Regions from separate parts of the Streptomyces sp. NPDC007189 genome, predicted to be linked through region 2. Evidence: riboswitches for the same ligand, from Rfam matches in the RefSeq annotation. Region 2 holds a riboswitch; the other holds the start of a gene.
The links. A riboswitch is a leader RNA that binds a small molecule or an ion and turns the genes downstream of it on or off. The one in region 2 is predicted to bind glycine.

Region 1 (8,572 bases), on a different contig from region 2:
CCCGGCTCGTCCGTCCGCGCCCTGGTGAAGTCGACCGAGGTCTCCGTGGCCACCGGCCGGGTGGACGGCCTGTCGATCCGCAACCAGCTTCCCGGCGCGGTCACCGGCCTGACGACCGGCGCCGTCATGGCAACGGTGAAGATCTCCGTGGACGGCGGCGTCCTGACCGCGGCGATCACCAAGGACGCGGTCGCCGACCTCGGCCTCTTCGTGGGTTCCGACGTGGTCGCCCTCATCAAGGCGACGGAGGTGTCCCTCGCGACGGCATGACAGGCCGAGGGCCCCGCCCGGAGTCCGGACGGGGCCCTGCAGAAGCCGCTCGCTCAGTCCTCGTACGCGTCCAGCGGCGGGCAGGAGCAGACCAGGTTGCGGTCGCCGAAGGCCTGGTCGATGCGGCGCACCGGCGGCCAGTACTTGTCGGCGGCCGAGACACCGGCCGGGAAGACGGCCTCCTCGCGGCCGTAGGCGTGCTTCCACTCACCGCCGAGCGCGGCGGCGGTGTGCGGGGCGTTCCGCAGCGGGTTGTCCTCCGCGGGCCACTCGCCCGAGCCGACCTTCTCGATCTCCGCGCGGATGGCGATCATCGCGTCGCAGAACCGGTCCAGCTCGGCCAGGTCCTCCGACTCGGTCGGCTCGATCATCAGCGTGCCGGCCACCGGGAAGGACATGGTCGGCGCGTGGAAGCCGTAGTCGATGAGCCGCTTGGCCACGTCGTCCACGCTCACGCCGGTGGTCTTGGTGATCGGGCGCAGGTCGATGATGCACTCGTGGGCGACCAGGCCGCCGGGGCCGGTGTAGAGCACCGGGTAGTGCGGCTCCAGGCGCTTGGCGATGTAGTTCGCCGACAGCACGGCCACCTGGGTGGCCCGCTTCAGGCCCTCGCCCCCCATCAGGCGGACGTACGCCCAGGAGATCGGCAGGATGCCCGCCGAGCCCCACGGGGCGGCCGAGATCGGGCCGACGCCGGTCTCCGGGCCGGCGGCCGGCTGCAGCGGGTGGTTCGGGAGGTACGGCGCCAGGTGCGAGCGGACCGCGACCGGGCCGACGCCGGGGCCGCCACCGCCGTGCGGGATGCAGAAGGTCTTGTGCAGGTTCAGGTGCGAGACGTCACCGCCGAAGTGGCCCGGCTTGGCGAGGCCGACCAGCGCGTTGAGGTTGGCGCCGTCGACGTACACCTGGCCGCCGGCCTCGTGGACCTGCGCGCAGATGTCGGCGACGTGCTCCTCGAACACGCCGTGCGTGGACGGGTAGGTGATCATCAGCACGGCCAGCTCGTCGCGGTACTGCTCGATCTTCGCCCGCAGGTCCTCGACGTCGATCTCGCCGTCCCCGGCGGTCTTGACGACGACGACCTTCATTCCGGCCATCACGGCGCTGGCCGCGTTGGTGCCGTGCGCGGAGGACGGGATCAGGCAGACGGTGCGCTGCTCGTCGCCGTTGGCGCGGTGGTAGCCGCGTACGGCGAGCAGGCCGGCCAGCTCGCCCTGGGAGCCGGCGTTCGGCTGCAGGGAGACCTTGTCGTAGCCGGTGACCTCGGCGAGACGTTCCTCCAGCTCACGGATGAGCGTCAGGTAGCCCTCGGCCTGCTCGGCGGGCGCGAAGGGGTGCAGCTGGCCGAACTCGGGCCAGGTGACCGGCTCCATCTCGGTGGTCGCGTTGAGCTTCATGGTGCAGGAGCCCAGCGGGATCATGCCGCGGTCGAGCGCGTAGTCACGGTCGGCGAGCCGGCGCAGGTAGCGCAGCATCGCGGTCTCGGAGCGGTGCTGGTGGAAGACCGGGTGGGTGAGGTAGGCGTCGGTGCGCAGCAGCGCCTCGGGCAGGGTGTCCTGGGCGGTCGCGTCCAGCGCCTCGATGTCGGCCTCGACGCCGAAGGCGTTCCACACGGCGGCGAGCTGGGCCCGCTTGGTGGTCTCGTCGCAGGCGATGGAGACGTGGTCGGCGTCGACGAGGTGCAGGTTGACGCCGTTGTCCCGGGCGGCGGCGACGACCTGGGCGGCCTGGCCGGGCACGCGCGCGGTGAGGGTGTCGAAGAACGTGCCGTGCACGATCTCCACGCCACCGGCCTTCAGGCCCTCGGCGAGGAGGGTGGCGTACCGGTGCGTACGGCGGGCGATGGTCTTCAGGCCCTCCGGGCCGTGGTAGACGGCGTACATGCCGGCCATCACGGCGAGCAGCACCTGCGCGGTGCAGATGTTGCTGGTGGCCTTCTCGCGGCGGATGTGCTGCTCACGGGTCTGCAGCGCCAGGCGGTAGGCCTTGTTGCCGTCGGCGTCGACGGAGACGCCCACGAGACGGCCGGGCAGGCTGCGCGCGAACTTCTCGGTGACGGCCATGTAGCCGGCGTGCGGACCGCCGAAGCCCATCGGCACGCCGAAGCGCTGGGTGGTGCCGACGGCGATGTCGGCGCCCAGCTCGCCCGGAGAGGTGAGCAGCGTCAGGGCGAGCAGATCGGCGGCGACGGTGACGAGCGCGCCCAGCTCGTGCGCCTGGTCGACGACCGGCTTGATGTCGCGTACGGCGCCGGAGGCGCCCGGGTACTGGATCAGCACGCCGTTGATCTCGCGCTCGGCGACCTCGGCCGGGATGCCCTCGGAGAGGTCGGCGACGACGACCTCGACGCCGGTCGGCTCCGCGCGGGTCTGGATGACGGCGATGGTCTGCGGCAGCGCGTCCGCGTCGACCAGGAAGAGGCCCTTCTTGTTCCTGCCCATGCGGCGGGACAGCGCCATCGCCTCGGCGGCGGCGGTGCCCTCGTCCAGGAGGGAGGCGCCGGAGGTGGGCAGGCCGGTGAGGTCGGCGACCATGGTCTGGAAGTTCAGCAGCGCTTCGAGCCGGCCCTGGGAGATCTCCGGCTGGTACGGCGTGTAGGCCGTGTACCAGGCCGGGTTCTCCATGACGTTGCGCAGGATGACGGGCGGGGTGAACGTCCCGTAGTAGCCCAGGCCGATCATGGAGTCGAGGACCTGGTTGCGGTCGGCGAGCGCGCGCAGCTCGGCGAGCACCTCGGCCTCGGTGCGGGCGCCGGGCAGGTCCAACGCGTCGGCGTTCTTGATCACATCGGGAACCGCCGCGGCGGTCAGCTCGTCCAGCGAGCCGTAGCCGACGTGCGCGAGCATCTTCGCCCGCGCCTCCTGGTCGGGCCCGATGTGGCGCTGCTCGAACGGGATGCCCGCTTCGAGCTCCGAGAGCGGAATGCGGTGGGCGGTCATTGCGGAGGCCTCCTGGTCTGACGCGACCTTCGAGGGGCACCACTGCACGGGTGCCCGGACGGCCTCCCCCTCTGTCATCTCAACCTGAGAGCTTCACCGGGTCGCCCGAGGGCACCCGGTTTTCACCGTCGGTGAGGGCCGGTGCCGTCGACACCCGCCCTGCTTTCCAGAGTGACCTCGTCCGTGCGGTACGTGAGCCTGAGAGATTCCGGGGAGGATTTGCTCCTTCGGCGCCTCCGAGGTGATCGGAGGACTCTCCCGCACGGGGTCAGCAGCCGCTGTCAGCCTACCAGCGAGGTCAACGCCGGGGCCCTCGAGTGGCCGCCCGACTGAATGTGCTCTTTTGTAGTGCTTACGGATGAGTTGCGACCAAGTGGAGGGAGACGGACCGTGCAGACCGAGATCGATCCGCGCAACCTGATCGGCCGCAAGGCGTTCGACCGCAATGGCACCAAGATCGGCACGATCGACGAGGTGTACCTCGACGACGCGACCGGCGTGCCCGAGTGGGCGGCCATACGCACCGGCCTGTTCTCCCGCGACGCCTTCGTCCCCCTGGAACCGAGCGAACTGATAGACGGCTCCCTCCACGTCCCCTTCGACCGCGCCCTGATCAAGGACGCCCCCGACTTCGGCGTGGGCCGCCACCTCTCCCCCGAACAGGAACTCCAGCTCTACCACCACTACGGCCTCGACGTGGTCTCACCCCCCTCGGTACCGGACCACGACTTCGGCAAACTGGCGGGCTCGGAGGAGACCTGATCGCTGCGTTCCTCCGGGGTCCGGGGCGCAGCCCCGTGTCGGCCGCTGCCTGACCGACCGAGACGGGCAGGCGGATGAGGAGGATCCGGAACCAACGGCAACGGATCGGCGGACTCCAGCGCAGGATCGTCGACAGAAAACGTCCGCACCCGCCCCGGAGCGGACTGCGGCGTCTCGAACCGCACCGTCACCCGGCCCAGCCCGCTCCCCTGCACCCACCCGTGCCCGTACTCCGCATGCCTGACGTCCTGACCGGCCCGCCACGATCTCTCCTCCGGCTCCGGCCGCTCCGCCACCACCTCGGCCCCGGTCTCCTCCGGCGTCTCCGCCGCCTGTGCGGGCATGGCCTGCGCGAACAGGTCCTCCTGGGTGTAGTCGGCGAGCCCGGAGACGCCCACGCCGAGCAGCCGTACCCCGCCCGTGGTGTCCACGGAGTCCAGCAGCCGCGCGGCCGCCTCCCGCACCACCGCCGGATCGTCGGTCGGTCCTCGCAGCGTCTCCGAACGGGTCAGCGTGGAGAAGTCGTACCGCCGCACCTTCAGCACGATGGTCCGCCCCGACAGCCCGGCCCCCTGCAGCCGCCCCACGCACCGGTCGGCGAGCCGCCGCACCTCCAGCCCGATCCGCAGCCGGTCGTGGATGTCCACGTCGTAGGTGTCCTCGACGGACACCGACTTCGCCTCGCGCTCGGCCACGACGGGCCGCTCGTCGTGGGCCAGCGCCATGGCGTACAGCGCCTGCCCGTGCGCCTTGCCCAGCAGCCGTACCAGCTCGTCCTCACCCGCCTCGGCCAGCTCCTCGACCGTGGTGATGCCCGCCCGGCGCAGATGGTCCCCGGTGGCGGGCCCCACCCCCGGCAGGGTCCGCACCGGCATCGGTCCCAGCAGCGCCCGCTCGGAGCCCGGCTCGATCACCACCAGGCCGTCCGGCTTGGCCTGCTCGGAGGCGATCTTGGCGAGCATCTTGGAGGCGGCGAGCCCCACCGATCCGGTGAGCCCGGTGACCGCCCGGATGTCCGCGCGCAGCTTGATGCCGGCCAGCCGCGCCGACGCCTCGTCCCAGGCGGTCCCGCCGGCCTCCAGGTCCACGAACGCCTCGTCCAGGCTGAGCGGCTCCACCAGCGGCGACAGCTCCCGCAGCAGCGCCATCACCTGCTCGCTGATCTCCCGGTACAGGGCGAAGCGCGGCACCAGATACGCGGCGTTGGGCGCCAGCCGGCGCGCCTGGGCCATGGGCATCGCCGAGTGGACCCCGAACACCCGTGCCTCGTACGACGCGGTGGCCACCACCCCGCGCGGACCGAGCCCGCCCACGACGACCGCTTTCCCGCGCAGGCTCGGCTTGGATGCCTGCTCCACCGAGGCGTAGAAGGCATCCATGTCGAGATGCAGGATCGTGGGCGCGTTTCTCACATCTCCGATGCTGCACCACGGCACTGACAATGCCGTGGTGCAGCGGACGGCCGGATGGGCCGGTGCTCAGACCGCCCGGTTGCGGCGCCGTGCCAGCTCGTCCGCGGGGTTGTGCCCGACGAGGGTCTCGCCGGTGTCGATGCGCTCGCCGTGCAGCTGGGAGAGCGCGCTTTCCACGTCGCGCCAGACCACGCCGACGGCGATCCCGAAGATGCCCTGACCGCCCTGGAGCAGGGCGTGGACCTCGTCGGGCGAGGTGCACTCGTACACCGTGGCGCCGTCGCTCATCAGCGTCATCCGCTCCAGGTCGCGGAAACCGCGTTCCCTGAGGTGCTGCACGGCCGTGCGGATGTTCTGCAGCGATACCCCGGTGTCCAGGAACCGCTTGACGATCTTCAGGACGACCACGTCACGGAAGCTGTACAGCCGCTGCGTCCCCGACCCGTAGGCGGGCCGCACACTCGGCTCGACCAGGCCGGTGCGCGCCCAGTAGTCGAGCTGCCGGTAGGTGATGCCGGCGGCCGCGCAGGCCGTCGGCCCCCGGTAACCGATCTGTTCCGACGTCATGGAAGCCGCCCCTCCGCCGTTCGGCACCACCGTCGGCCGCTGCGGAGCGTGATCCACCGCGCTGCTGTGAACCGGGTACGGCCCGTTCTCCCCGAAACCACCCACGGGAGCACCCCCAGCCGTACCGTCGCCGCTGGTTCTCACGCCGACCTCCGTCCTTGACCTGCCTTCACGACGGTAGGCAGTCACCAGGGGTGCGTCAACGATCGCCACACTCGGCACGCCGAGTGATAATCACCCTAGGAGTGGTTTCCCGTGCCCCACCGCGGGGAAAGGCTAGCCGAATGCGCTCGGGGGAACGCCTAGGACGCTCTCACAGGCCGATGGCACGTGCCGGTGCACCGGGCGTGGCCGTCGCTCGTGCTCACTGGTTGCTCGTACCGAAGTCCTCGGGCGAGATCTGGTCGAGGAACTCGCGGAACTTCTCCACCTCGTCCTCCTGCTCGTCCGGAATGGCGATGCCGGCGTCGTCCAGCACCGTGTCACTGCCGTAGATCGGCGTTCCGGTGCGCAGGGCCAGCGCTATGGCATCGGAGGGACGGGCGCTGACCTCGACCCCGCTGGCGAAGACCAGCTCCGCGTAGAAGACGCCTTCCCGCAGATCGGTGATGCGTACCTCGGTCAGCTCCTGGCCGACGGCCTCCAGCACGTCCTTGAACAGGTCGTGGGTCAGCGGCCTGGCGGGGGCCATGCCCTGCTGGGCGAACGCGATCGCCGTCGCCTCTCCCGGCCCGATCCAGATGGGGAGGTAACGGTCGCCTCCCACTTCGCGCAGGAGCACGATCGGTTGGTTGGAGGGCATTTCGACCCGGACACCTACGACATCGAGCTCGTTCACACAGCAACCCTAGGCCGTGCTCGGGACGTTTGGGTAGTCGGGCCGGGAACAGGTGGCCGATCCGGCCTGCCGGCGGCCCCCGGTGTTCAGGGCAGCCGCACCCCGAGCGCGGTCTGCACCAGCGCCGCGTGCAGCTTCACCGTGAGCGCCGCCAGCTCCTTCGCACGGGCCTCGGCGTGTGCCCTGGTCTGCGGGTTGCGGTGGCGCCTGAGCGGGGCCACGACCTGCTCCACGAGCCCGGCCTCACGATCGGCGGCGGCCTTCATCACCCGAAGGTGGCGTGGCTCGATGCCGTACCGGCCCAGTTCGGCGATGAGCGAGGCCACGGTGACCGCCTCGGCGTCGTAGGCCCCGTCCTGAAGCGGAGCGATGAGGCCGTACGACTCCCACTCCTTCAGGTCGGCCTCGTCGATCTCCGCGGCCGCCAGCAGCTCCGCCCTGCCCACGCGGGCCACCGTGGGCGCGCCGGACGGCTCCGGGACGTCCTCGCCGGTGCGCTGGCGCCCCACCAGGGGCAGCTGTACGGCCTCGCCGCGCTCCATGGCGTCCAGATGCTCGCGGATCACCTTGAGCGGCAGATAGTGGTCCCGCTGCATCCTGAGCACATGCGCCAGGCGCTCGACGTCCCTGGCGCCGAACTTGCGGTACCCCGCAGGGCTCCGCTGCGGCTCGATGAGCCCCTCCGACTCCAGGAAGCGGATCTTGGAGACGGTGACTTCGGGGAACTCGTCGCGCAGCACGTTCAACACCGTGCCGATGCTCATCAGCCCGCTGTCCCTGGCGGCGGTACCGCTTCCGGCACCGCCGCTCGGTGTGTGAAGCATGGACCTTCCCTGGGGTTCCCCCCGGACACCGGTCCGGGGGCGGGTCAGATGCCCTGCCGGCTCGCGTAGAACACCAGCCGGTACTTTCCGATCTGCACCTCGTCACCGTTCGACAGCGCGACCTGGTCGATCCGCTCGCGGTTGACGTACGTGCCGTTCAGACTGCCGACGTCGGCCACGGTGAAGGAGCCGTCCGGGGAGCGGCGGAACTCCACATGGCGACGCGAGACCGTGACGTCGTCCAGGAAGATGTCGCTCTGCGGATGACGGCCGGCCGTGGTCAGATCGCTGTCCAGCAGGAAGCGGCTGCCCGAGTTCGGGCCCCGGCGCACCACCAGCAGCGCCGAGCCCATCGGCAGCGCGTCGACCGCGGCCTGCGCCTCCGGCGAGAGCATCGGCATCTGGGTCTGGCCGGTGACCTCGGCGTCGTACGCCTCCAGGCCGGAGATCGAGATCGTGGACGTCGTCTCGGACGCGCGCTCCGGCGCCACCCCCGGGCGCAGCGGCGCGCCGCAGTTGGAGCAGAAGCGGGCGTTCTGCGCGTTGCGGTTGCCGCACCTCGTACACACCAGGACCGACATGGACGGATCCTCCTGCGGCTGCCCCGCCGGGGCGTTGGACGCGTACGGACCGGGGGCGTACCCTCCACCCGCACCCGAGGCTGACGGTTGCCCGAAACCTATGCCGCCGGACTGGGCAGGGTCAACCGACGCCCCGCCCTGACCTCCGGAAATGTCACCGCCCGGACCAGCGACCTGGTCCCGGAACAGCGGGCGCTGGCCCTCCGCGTCAGGCTGTGCGCGATGCCGAGCGGTCGCGTTGTCGCTGCCCTCTCGCGCGCTCTTGCCGAACAACTTCGCAAACAACTTCACGGGCGATTCCCCTTGACCGAAACAGACCCGCCCGTGGGGCAGGACGAACCCTGATTGCCTACACCGGCCGAGCCGGACATCTTCACAA
Region 2 (8,572 bases):
CGCGGACGTGGGCCTGATCAGCAGGTTCTTGCGGTAGACGAGCGGGACGATCGAGGCGTTGTCCTGCACCATCTTGTCGATGTCGCCCCACGCCTTGGTGCGCGCGGCGGCATCGGTGTTGGAGATGGCGGCCTTGAGCGCCGCGTTGATCTTCGGGTCGTTCAGCTCGCTGAGGTTGTTGCCGCCCGAGGGCTTGATCGCGCTGCCGTCGATGATCTGGTCCAGGAAGCCGTAGCCCGTGGGCCAGTCGGCGCCCCACGCGGTCATCATCATGCCGAGCTTGTGCTGGTGGACGTAGCTCGGGACACCGGCGAAGTTGGAGAAGTACTTGCCGGCGGGGAACTGCTTGATGTCGACCTTGATGCCGACGGACTTCAGCGAGTTCTGGATGGCCGTGGCGGCCGCGACCTCGGCGGGACGGTCCGAACGGGCCGTCAGCGTGGTGGAGAAGCCGTTCGGCTTGCCGCACTGCTTCAGCTCGGCCTTCGCCTTGGCGACGTCACCCTTGTGACCGGCGGTCGGGTACTGGTCGAACTTGGTGTAGCCGTTGACCGACGGCGGCAGCAGCGTGGTGGCCACGTCGCCCTTCGGCGCACCGCCCATGGCGTCGAGCGCGGACTGCTTGTCGACCGCCCACTGCACGGCCTTGCGGCAGTGCACGTTGTCGAACGGCGCGACGTGCTGGTTCAGCGCCATGTACGAGGTGGCGCCCGCGTAGGAGTTGTCCGTCTGCTTGGCGTACTTGCCGCTCAGGATCTTCGGCTGGGTCTGCGGCTGCACACCCGCGCCGGCGATGTCGGCCGTGATCTTGTCGGCGAGCAGGTCGTTGTCGATCGAGACCGGGTTGACCTTGAACTTGACGACGATCTTGTCCGGCAGCGCCTTGCGGATCGGGTCCGTCTTCGGGTCCCAGTTCGGGTTGCGGACGAGGGTGGCGCTGGCGCCCTCCTCGTACGACGAGAACTTGTAGGGACCGGAGGACACGATGTGCTGGACGTACTTGGCGCCGTCGTCCTTCGCCTGCGGCACGGGGGCCGTCTGGGAGAAGGTCGCCAGGTAGTCGAAGTCGGCGAACGGCTGGTTCAGGTGGAAGACGATCGTGCGGTCGTCCGGGGTGCCGATGGAGTCCAGGCCCTTCTTGTCCTTGTACGGGCCCTTGTACTTGTCACCGCCCTGCAGGTACGACTTGAAGTACGTCGGGCCGTTGGACAGGGCCTCGGGCGCGAAGTTGGAGCGCTCGATCGCGTACTTGACGTCCTTGGACGTGATCGGGGTGCCGTCGTCGAACTTCAGGCCCGGACGCAGGTGGTACGTCCAGGTCTTGGCGTCCTTGCTGGGCGTGCCCAGGGACTCCGCGAGGTCCGGGACGACCGTGAGGCCGTCCTTGCCGGCGGCCGGCTTGAACGTGACGAGCGTCCGCGCGTACAGGCGCGAGAAGTTCTGCACGAAGCCGTAGTAGGTGTTGCCCGGGTCCAGGGAGTCCGGCACGTCGGAGTCCTCCAGCGTGACCGTTCCCCCCTTCTTGCTCGAGGCGTTCACGATGGAGCTCAGCGCCGCGTCCTTGCTGCCGCTGCCGCCACTGCTGCTCTTGCCGCCCCCGCCGCCACAGGCGGCCGCGCCCAGGGAGAGCGCCGTGACCGACGCCACGGCGGCGATAACCCTTCTGGTCTTCACGTTGAGGAAAGCCCCCTCTATCGATGGATCACTTGCTGCGAGGGTCGAGCGCGTCACGCAGCCCGTCACCCAGCAGGTTGAAGGCCAGGACGGTGATGAAGATCGCCAGTCCGGGCACGAACATGTACTGCGGATCTGCGGTGTACAGATCCACGGCGTTGCTGAGCATGCCGCCCCAGGAGGCCTGCGGCGGAGCGATACCGACTCCGAGGAAGCTCAACGCGGCCTCGAAGAGGATGTTGGTCGGGATGATCAGCGTCGAGTAGACGAGGATCGGCGCGACGAGGTTGGGGAGCAGCTCGCGGAACAGGATGTACGGGCCGCGGGCCCCCAGGCTGGTGGCGGCCTCGACGAACTCCCGCCTGCGCAGGGTCATCGTCTGGGCGCGCACGATGCGGCCGATGTACGGCCAGCTGAAGAAGCCGATCACGAAGATCAGCACACAGATCCGCAGCGGCAGGCCGTTCAGCCCGAAGAAGCCGTCCTGCACCGAGGCGGAGATGGCGATGGCGAACAGCAGCAGCGGGAACGCCAGGAAGGTGTCCATGAGCTTGCTGATGATGCTGTCGACCCAGCCGCCGTAGTAGCCGGCGATGACGCCGAGCACCGTTCCGATGACCACCGAGAGGAGGGTGGCGCCGCCCGCGACCAGGAGGGAGACCCAGGAGCCGTCGATGATGCGGGCCAGCATGTCGCGGCCGTACTGCGGGTCCACGCCCAGCGGGTGGGAGAGGCTCATGCCGCCCCAGCCGCCCTTGGGAGCGAGCAGCGCCGGGTCGATCAGGTCCTGGTGGAACTTGTCCGGGTCGAGCCCGAAGATCCACTCGATCGGCTTGGCGAGCACCGCCATCAGGACGAGCAGGATGACGACGACGCCGCCCGCCACGGCCACCTTGTCCCGCTTGAACCGGGTCCAGGCGATCTGGCTGAGTGAACGCCCTTCGATCTGGCTCTTCTTGGCCCCGGCGAGCACGGACTCGGGAGGCGCTGCAGCCTCTTCCCCGGTGGTCTCGATCGGTGCGGTCACAGTTGACCTGACCCCTCTCGCCGGTGGTGACCGGCCTTTGTCCGCCGCTGTGGGCGGCTTGGTTCTCTTACCTGCGCCGGCCGCACGATGGGTGACGGCCCCGGAGAGCCAGCTGGTCCCGTGACTGGTTCGAGCACAGGATCGATGGCCTCGCGTCTTGAGAGGCGAGTCTTCAACGCGCTCTCGATCACGCGCCAGGTCTGATGGAGAAAGTATGCGTAAACGTGATGCCGCCTAGGGGAATCCGTTATCCGAACAGGGAAGATCGGCTGCCGGACGCGGGCATCGCGGGGCACCTCGCCCGGATCGGGCGGACATACAGGGTAGTTGAGGGCGCCCGACGTCGTTGTGGCCGGCGTCACAGCGGCCGGGTGCTCAGTAGGACCGGGGTCCCGTGTAGCCGTACCCGGGGCCGGCCGCGGGCGCCGGCGCCGCGTGCGCCTCGCGGTCGTAGAACGGGCGGGCGCCCGCCCGCATCCACATCACGACCGGGTCGTAGTCGTCGGTCATCACGACCGTCGACACCGGCAGGCCCTCCGGGACCGCCCCGATGGACTGCTGCATCATCGCGCGCACCGAGTCCACCGCGGCCGGGGAGGTGTCGTACACGTCCAGGCCGATGGCGAGGTACGGCGCGCCGAGCGCCGGCTGCACCCAGGCGCGGCGCAGGGAGCGCAGGGCCGGGGTGCGGTGGGCGTTCTGCGCGAGCAGGGCGTAGAACTGCGGGATCTCGATGCCGGGCTCGCTCAGCCGGAGGGGTCCCGCGGGCTGGCGGTCCAGCCCGGTGGCGATCCGGCGCAGGTCCAGCCAGGGGATGCCGACGCCGCCGCCCGGGGCGTGCGGGTTCAGCCAGAGGCCGTAGTGGTCGGGGTAGAGGGTGCGGGCCACGTCGAGCCCGTCGACGACCTCGTACGACCGGTTCCAGCCGCTGGCCGACAGTTCCTGGGCGGAGGTGACGCACGGGGCGTAGTGGAAGCCGTCGACCTCCATGTTTCCGTACTGGGCGTCCGGGGAGCCGGCGTGGCCGTGCCACAGCAGCATCCAGACCTGGCCGGCGGAGGGGGTGGCGAGGGCGCGGAGCAGGGCCTCGTAGGCGTCGTAGCGGCCGGGGGTGACCTGGCGCAGCGCGTGTTCCACGCTGACGCTGCCGCTGTGGCTCGCGCTCACCTGTCGTGCCCTTCTCTTTTCTGTGCCCCGCGTTTGGGGACAGCTTAAGCGCCCAGGGGGGTGCCGCCTCGGGTGCGTGCGCGGGTGCGGGTTGTGGGTGGCCGGTCGCGCCGTTCCCCGCGCCCCTTCCGGGCGCCTCAGTGGCCGTACTGGTAGAAGGGGCGCACCTTTGACTTCATCCACTCCGCCACCGGGTCGTCCGTGACGTCCAGGAGGACCAGGTTGACCGGCCACTTGACCGGGACTTTGCCGAGGGCTCTGCCGAGGGCCTGGAGGGGGAGGGTGCGCAGGTCGCCCTCCCACTGGGAGAGTTCGACGCCCACGAACATGACCGGCTCGTCGGTCTCGATCGCGGCCAGGCAGCGGCGGGCGGTGCGGACCACGCCGGTCCCGGCGAACTCGGCGGACGCGGCGGAGAGGAAGTCGACCGGGTCGTCCTGCCAGTCGGGCTCGAAGAGCCGGACCCGGCCGCCGGTGTTCTGGCCGTCCAGCGGGGTGCGGCCGGCCCGGCACAGCTCGGCCACCGCCGCGGGCGGCAGCGGGATGCCGACCAGCGCGTCGGGGTTCACGGCGATGCCGATCTGCGGGGGCAGACCGCGGGCGAACTCCACGGCGGGCGCGATGGTGTACGCCATGTGGGAGCCGGCCGCCTGGCGCAGCTGCTCCTCCGAGCTGAACACCGGGACGTAGGCCTGGCCGTCGATGTCCAGCGAGGGCAGGTCCAGCGGGCCGCTGTCCGGGCCGCCGCCGTTGGGCAGCGGGATCCACAGCAGGCTGCGGCCCAGTACCTCGATGATCCGGCCGGCCGCGGCGGGCACGCCGAGGGAGGCCGAGAGCACCTCCTCCAGTTCGTTGCCGGGCCAGCCGCCGTGCGGCTGGGGGTGCGCCTGTGCCGGGAAGTCCGCGGGAATGTCCGCCGGGAAGTCCATCTGCCTACCGCCTGCTGGGAACCACTGCTGTGCCATGAAGGCTAGCGGGTGGCTGTGACAGTCCCTCACCTTCCAACACCCTTTCGCCGGCCTCATGCGGTGAACGCGATCCGGTGCAGGGCGTCCGCGGTGGCCCGGTCCAGCAGGGTCGCCGAACCGCAGCCCGCGGGCAGCTCGCCCGCCTCGACCGCGGCGATCAGCCGGGCGGTCGTACGGCGGTGGCGGCGGAAGGCGTAGGCGGAGACGCCCCGGCCGCGCTCGCGCTGGCCCTCGCGGGCGGTCTCGGGGGTGACGTCGAGCAGCAGCAGGTGGAGGGCGGCGCCACGGCGGCGGGCCTCGCGGGCGAGCCAGCCGCGCACCCAGGGCTGGGTGCCGCAGTCGTGCACGACGATGCCCTCGCCGGTGCGCAGGGCGCGGCGCAGGCCCGTGTAGTGGGCGAGGCGGACCAGGGGGCGGTACAGGGCGTAGGGGACGAGGCGGGGGGTGCGGGCGTCCCAGCGGTCGCGGGTGTCCTGGGAGTCGACGCGGGGGCCGGTGACCGCGCGCCGCATCAGAGTCGACTTGCCGCTGCCGGGCAGGCCGGTGATCACGACCAGGTCGCGGGCGCCGAAGAGCAGGGTGCGCGGGCCGCGGCCGGCGCGGTCGCGCAGGTCGCGGACGACGGGGGCCGGGGCGTGGCGCTGCTTCGGCACAGTGATGCCGGTGGTGACGGTGGCGTACACCAAGGTCCTGTTCACCGTGATCGTCCTCCCCTGTCGGTCCGGTAATCTTCCTGCCCGCAGTGCGTAAAGAGAAGGTAATGGGCGATGTCGTCGGCGAGGTCCGGGGCCTGCCACAGGTCGGTTACAAAAGCCCGCTCGCCGTGCGATGATGTGGCCGCCAACTGCATACCGGCCGCTTGAATCCGCGCGGGAGAGTCCCTGGCAGCACTGACGCCGGGGCGCCGAAGGAGCAAGTCCCTCCCTTGAATCTCTCAGGCCCCGTTACCGCGCGGGCGAGGCACATCTGAAAAGCGGGCCGCTCTACGCCAGTGGCTCCACCCAAGGTGCAAGCCGTGATCGTCCCTGTGGCGGTCCCGGCGAACCTCTCAGGTTCCGATGACAGATGGGGAGGAACGTTCCTCGCCCGTTCTGCCTTGCCCTGGGAGACGACCGACCGATGAGCAGTACTGAACTCCGTCACACCGCGCTCGATGCCGTGCATCGCGCGCTCGGTGCGACGATGACCGACTTCGCCGGCTGGGACATGCCGCTGCGCTACGGCTCCGAGCGCGACGAGCACATCGCCGTGCGGACGAAGGCGGGTCTGTTCGACCTCTCCCACATGGGCGAGATCACCGTCACCGGCGACGGGGCGGCCGCCTTCCTGAACCACGCCCTGGTCGGCAACATCGCCTCCGTCGGCGTGGGCCGCGCCCGCTACACCATGATCTGCCGGGCCGACGGCGGCATCCTGGACGACCTGATCGTCTACCGGCTCGCCGAGACCGAGTACATGGTCGTCGCCAACGCCTCCAATGCCCAGGTGGTGCTGGACGCCCTCACCGAGCGCGCCGCCGGCTTCGACGCCCAGGTCCGCGACGACCGCGACGCCTACGCCCTGATCGCCGTCCAGGGCCCTGAGTCCCCCGGCATCCTGAAGTCCCTCACCGACGCCGACCTCGACGGGCTGAAGTACTACGCCGGCCTGCCCGGCACCGTCGCCGGCGTCCCTGCGCTGATCGCCCGCACCGGGTACACCGGCGAGGACGGCTTCGAGCTGTTCGTGAAGCCCGAGCACGCCGTCGAGCTGTGGCAGGCGCTGACCAAGGCCGGCGAGGGCGTCGGTCTCGTCCCCTGCGGCCTGTCCTGCCGGGACACCCTGCGCCTGGAGGCGGGCATGCCGCTGTACGGGCACGAGCTGACCACCGAACTGACCCCCTTCGACGCCGGGCTCGGCCGGGTGGTGAAGTTCGACAAGGAGGGCGACTTCGTCGGGCGCGAGGCGCTGCGGCAGGCCGCCGAGCGCGCCGCTTCCCAGCCGCCGCGGGTGCTCGTCGGCCTGATCGCCGAGGGCCGTCGCGTCCCGCGCGCCGGGTACGCCGTCGTCGCGGGCGGCGAGGTGATCGGCGAGGTCACCTCCGGCGCCCCGTCCCCCACCCTGGGCAAGCCGATCGCCATGGCGTACGTCGACGCGGAGCACGCGGCGCCGGGCACCGAGGGCGTCGGCGTGGACATCCGGGGCAGCCACGAGCCGTACGAGGTCGTGGCGCTGCCGTTCTACAAGCGCCAGAAGTAGACACTGGGCGCGGCCACTCTGTGACCCCGCGCACGTCACCGCTGCCCACCAGCGGCTTCACCAGTCCCCCCGTCATCAGCACTCCCGCGTGTACAGGAGAATTCAGGCCATGAGCAACCCCCAGCAGCTGCGCTACAGCAAGGAGCACGAGTGGCTGTCGCCCGCCGAGGACGGCGTGTCGACGGTCGGTATCACCGAGTTCGCGGCGAACGCGCTCGGCGACGTCGTCTACGCCCAGCTCCCCGAGGTCGGCTCCACGGTGTCCGCGGGCGAGACCTGCGGCGAGCTGGAGTCCACCAAGTCGGTCTCCGACCTGTACTCGCCGGTCACCGGTGAGATCGTCGAGATCAACGAGGACGTCGTCAACGACCCGTCGCTGGTGAACTCGGCCCCCTTCGAGGGCGGCTGGCTGTTCAAGGTGCGCGTCACGGAGGAGCCGGCCGACCTGCTCTCCGCCGACGAGTACACCGCCCAGAACGCCGGCTGAGGAGTCGTAGCCGTATGACCGTCCTGAACACGTCCCTGCACGAGCTGGACCCGGAGATCGCCGCCGCGGTCGACGCCGAGCTCGGCCGCCAGCAGTCCACGCTGGAGATGATCGCCTCCGAGAACTTCGCGCCGCTCGCGGTGATGGAGGCGCAGGGCTCGGTGCTGACCAACAAGTACGCCGAGGGCTACCCGGGCCGCCGCTACTACGGCGGCTGCGAGCACGTCGACGTCGCCGAGCAGATCGCCATCGACCGGGTCAAGGAGCTGTTCGGCGCCGAGTACGCCAACGTCCAGCCCCACTCCGGCGCCTCCGCCAACCAGGCGGCCCTGTTCGCGCTGGCCCAGCCCGGTGACACCATCCTCGGCCTGGACCTCGCCCACGGCGGCCACCTGACCCACGGCATGCGCCTGAACTTCTCCGGCAAGCAGTTCGACGTGGTCGCCTACCACGTGGACGCCACCACCGGCCTGGTCGACATGGCCGAGGTCGAGCGGCTCGCCAAGGAGCACCGCCCGAAGGTGATCATCGCCGGCTGGTCGGCGTACCCGCGCGAGCTGGACTTCGCCGCCTTCCGCCGGATCGCCGACGAGGCCGGCGCCCACCTGTGGGTCGACATGGCGCACTTCGCCGGCCTGGTCGCGGCCGGTCTGCACGCGAACCCGGTGCCGTACGCCGACGTGGTGACCTCCACCACGCACAAGACGCTCGGCGGCCCGCGCGGCGGCATCATCCTCGCCCGCAGCAAGGACTTCGCGAAGAAGCTGAACTCCTCCGTCTTCCCCGGCTTCCAGGGCGGCCCGCTGGAGCACGTGATCGCGGCCAAGGCGGTCTCCTTCAAGGTCGCCGCCTCGGAGGAGTTCAAGGAGCGCCAGCGTCGTACCGTGGAGGGTGCCCGCATCCTCGCCGAGCGCCTGACGGCGGCGGACGCCCGTGCGGCCGGGGTGAACGTCCTGTCCGGCGGCACGGACGTGCACCTGATCCTCGTCGACCTGCGCGCCTCGGAGCTGG

Region 1: it holds a riboswitch for glycine, as region 2 does, so the genes downstream of both, gcvP (aminomethyl-transferring glycine dehydrogenase) here and gcvT (glycine cleavage system aminomethyltransferase GcvT) in region 2, are expected to answer to the same signal.

The regions. Positions count from the first base shown of each region.
Region 1 is NZ_JBEYEY010000004.1:6,002-14,573, reverse strand. It holds gene AB0950_RS09145 (TOBE domain-containing protein) at 1-270, shown strand, start outside; gene gcvP (aminomethyl-transferring glycine dehydrogenase) at 324-3,209, opposite strand; glycine riboswitch at 3,386-3,480, opposite strand; gene AB0950_RS09135 (PRC-barrel domain-containing protein) at 3,600-3,971, shown strand; gene AB0950_RS09130 (DNA polymerase IV) at 3,893-5,383, opposite strand; gene AB0950_RS09125 (MerR family transcriptional regulator) at 5,450-6,094, opposite strand; gene AB0950_RS09120 (bifunctional nuclease family protein) at 6,315-6,788, opposite strand; gene AB0950_RS09115 (MerR family transcriptional regulator) at 6,875-7,612, opposite strand; gene AB0950_RS09110 (FHA domain-containing protein) at 7,657-8,484, opposite strand.
Region 2 is NZ_JBEYEY010000009.1:31,169-39,740, reverse strand. It holds gene AB0950_RS19675 (ABC transporter substrate-binding protein) at 1-1,674, opposite strand, end outside; gene AB0950_RS19670 (ABC transporter permease) at 1,703-2,701, opposite strand; gene AB0950_RS19665 (enhanced serine sensitivity protein SseB C-terminal domain-containing protein) at 3,077-3,868, opposite strand; gene AB0950_RS19660 (enhanced serine sensitivity protein SseB) at 4,006-4,797, opposite strand; gene AB0950_RS19655 (AAA family ATPase) at 4,890-5,540, opposite strand; glycine riboswitch at 5,697-5,796, shown strand; gene gcvT (glycine cleavage system aminomethyltransferase GcvT) at 5,956-7,074, shown strand; gene gcvH (glycine cleavage system protein GcvH) at 7,184-7,561, shown strand; gene glyA (serine hydroxymethyltransferase) at 7,576-8,572, shown strand, end outside.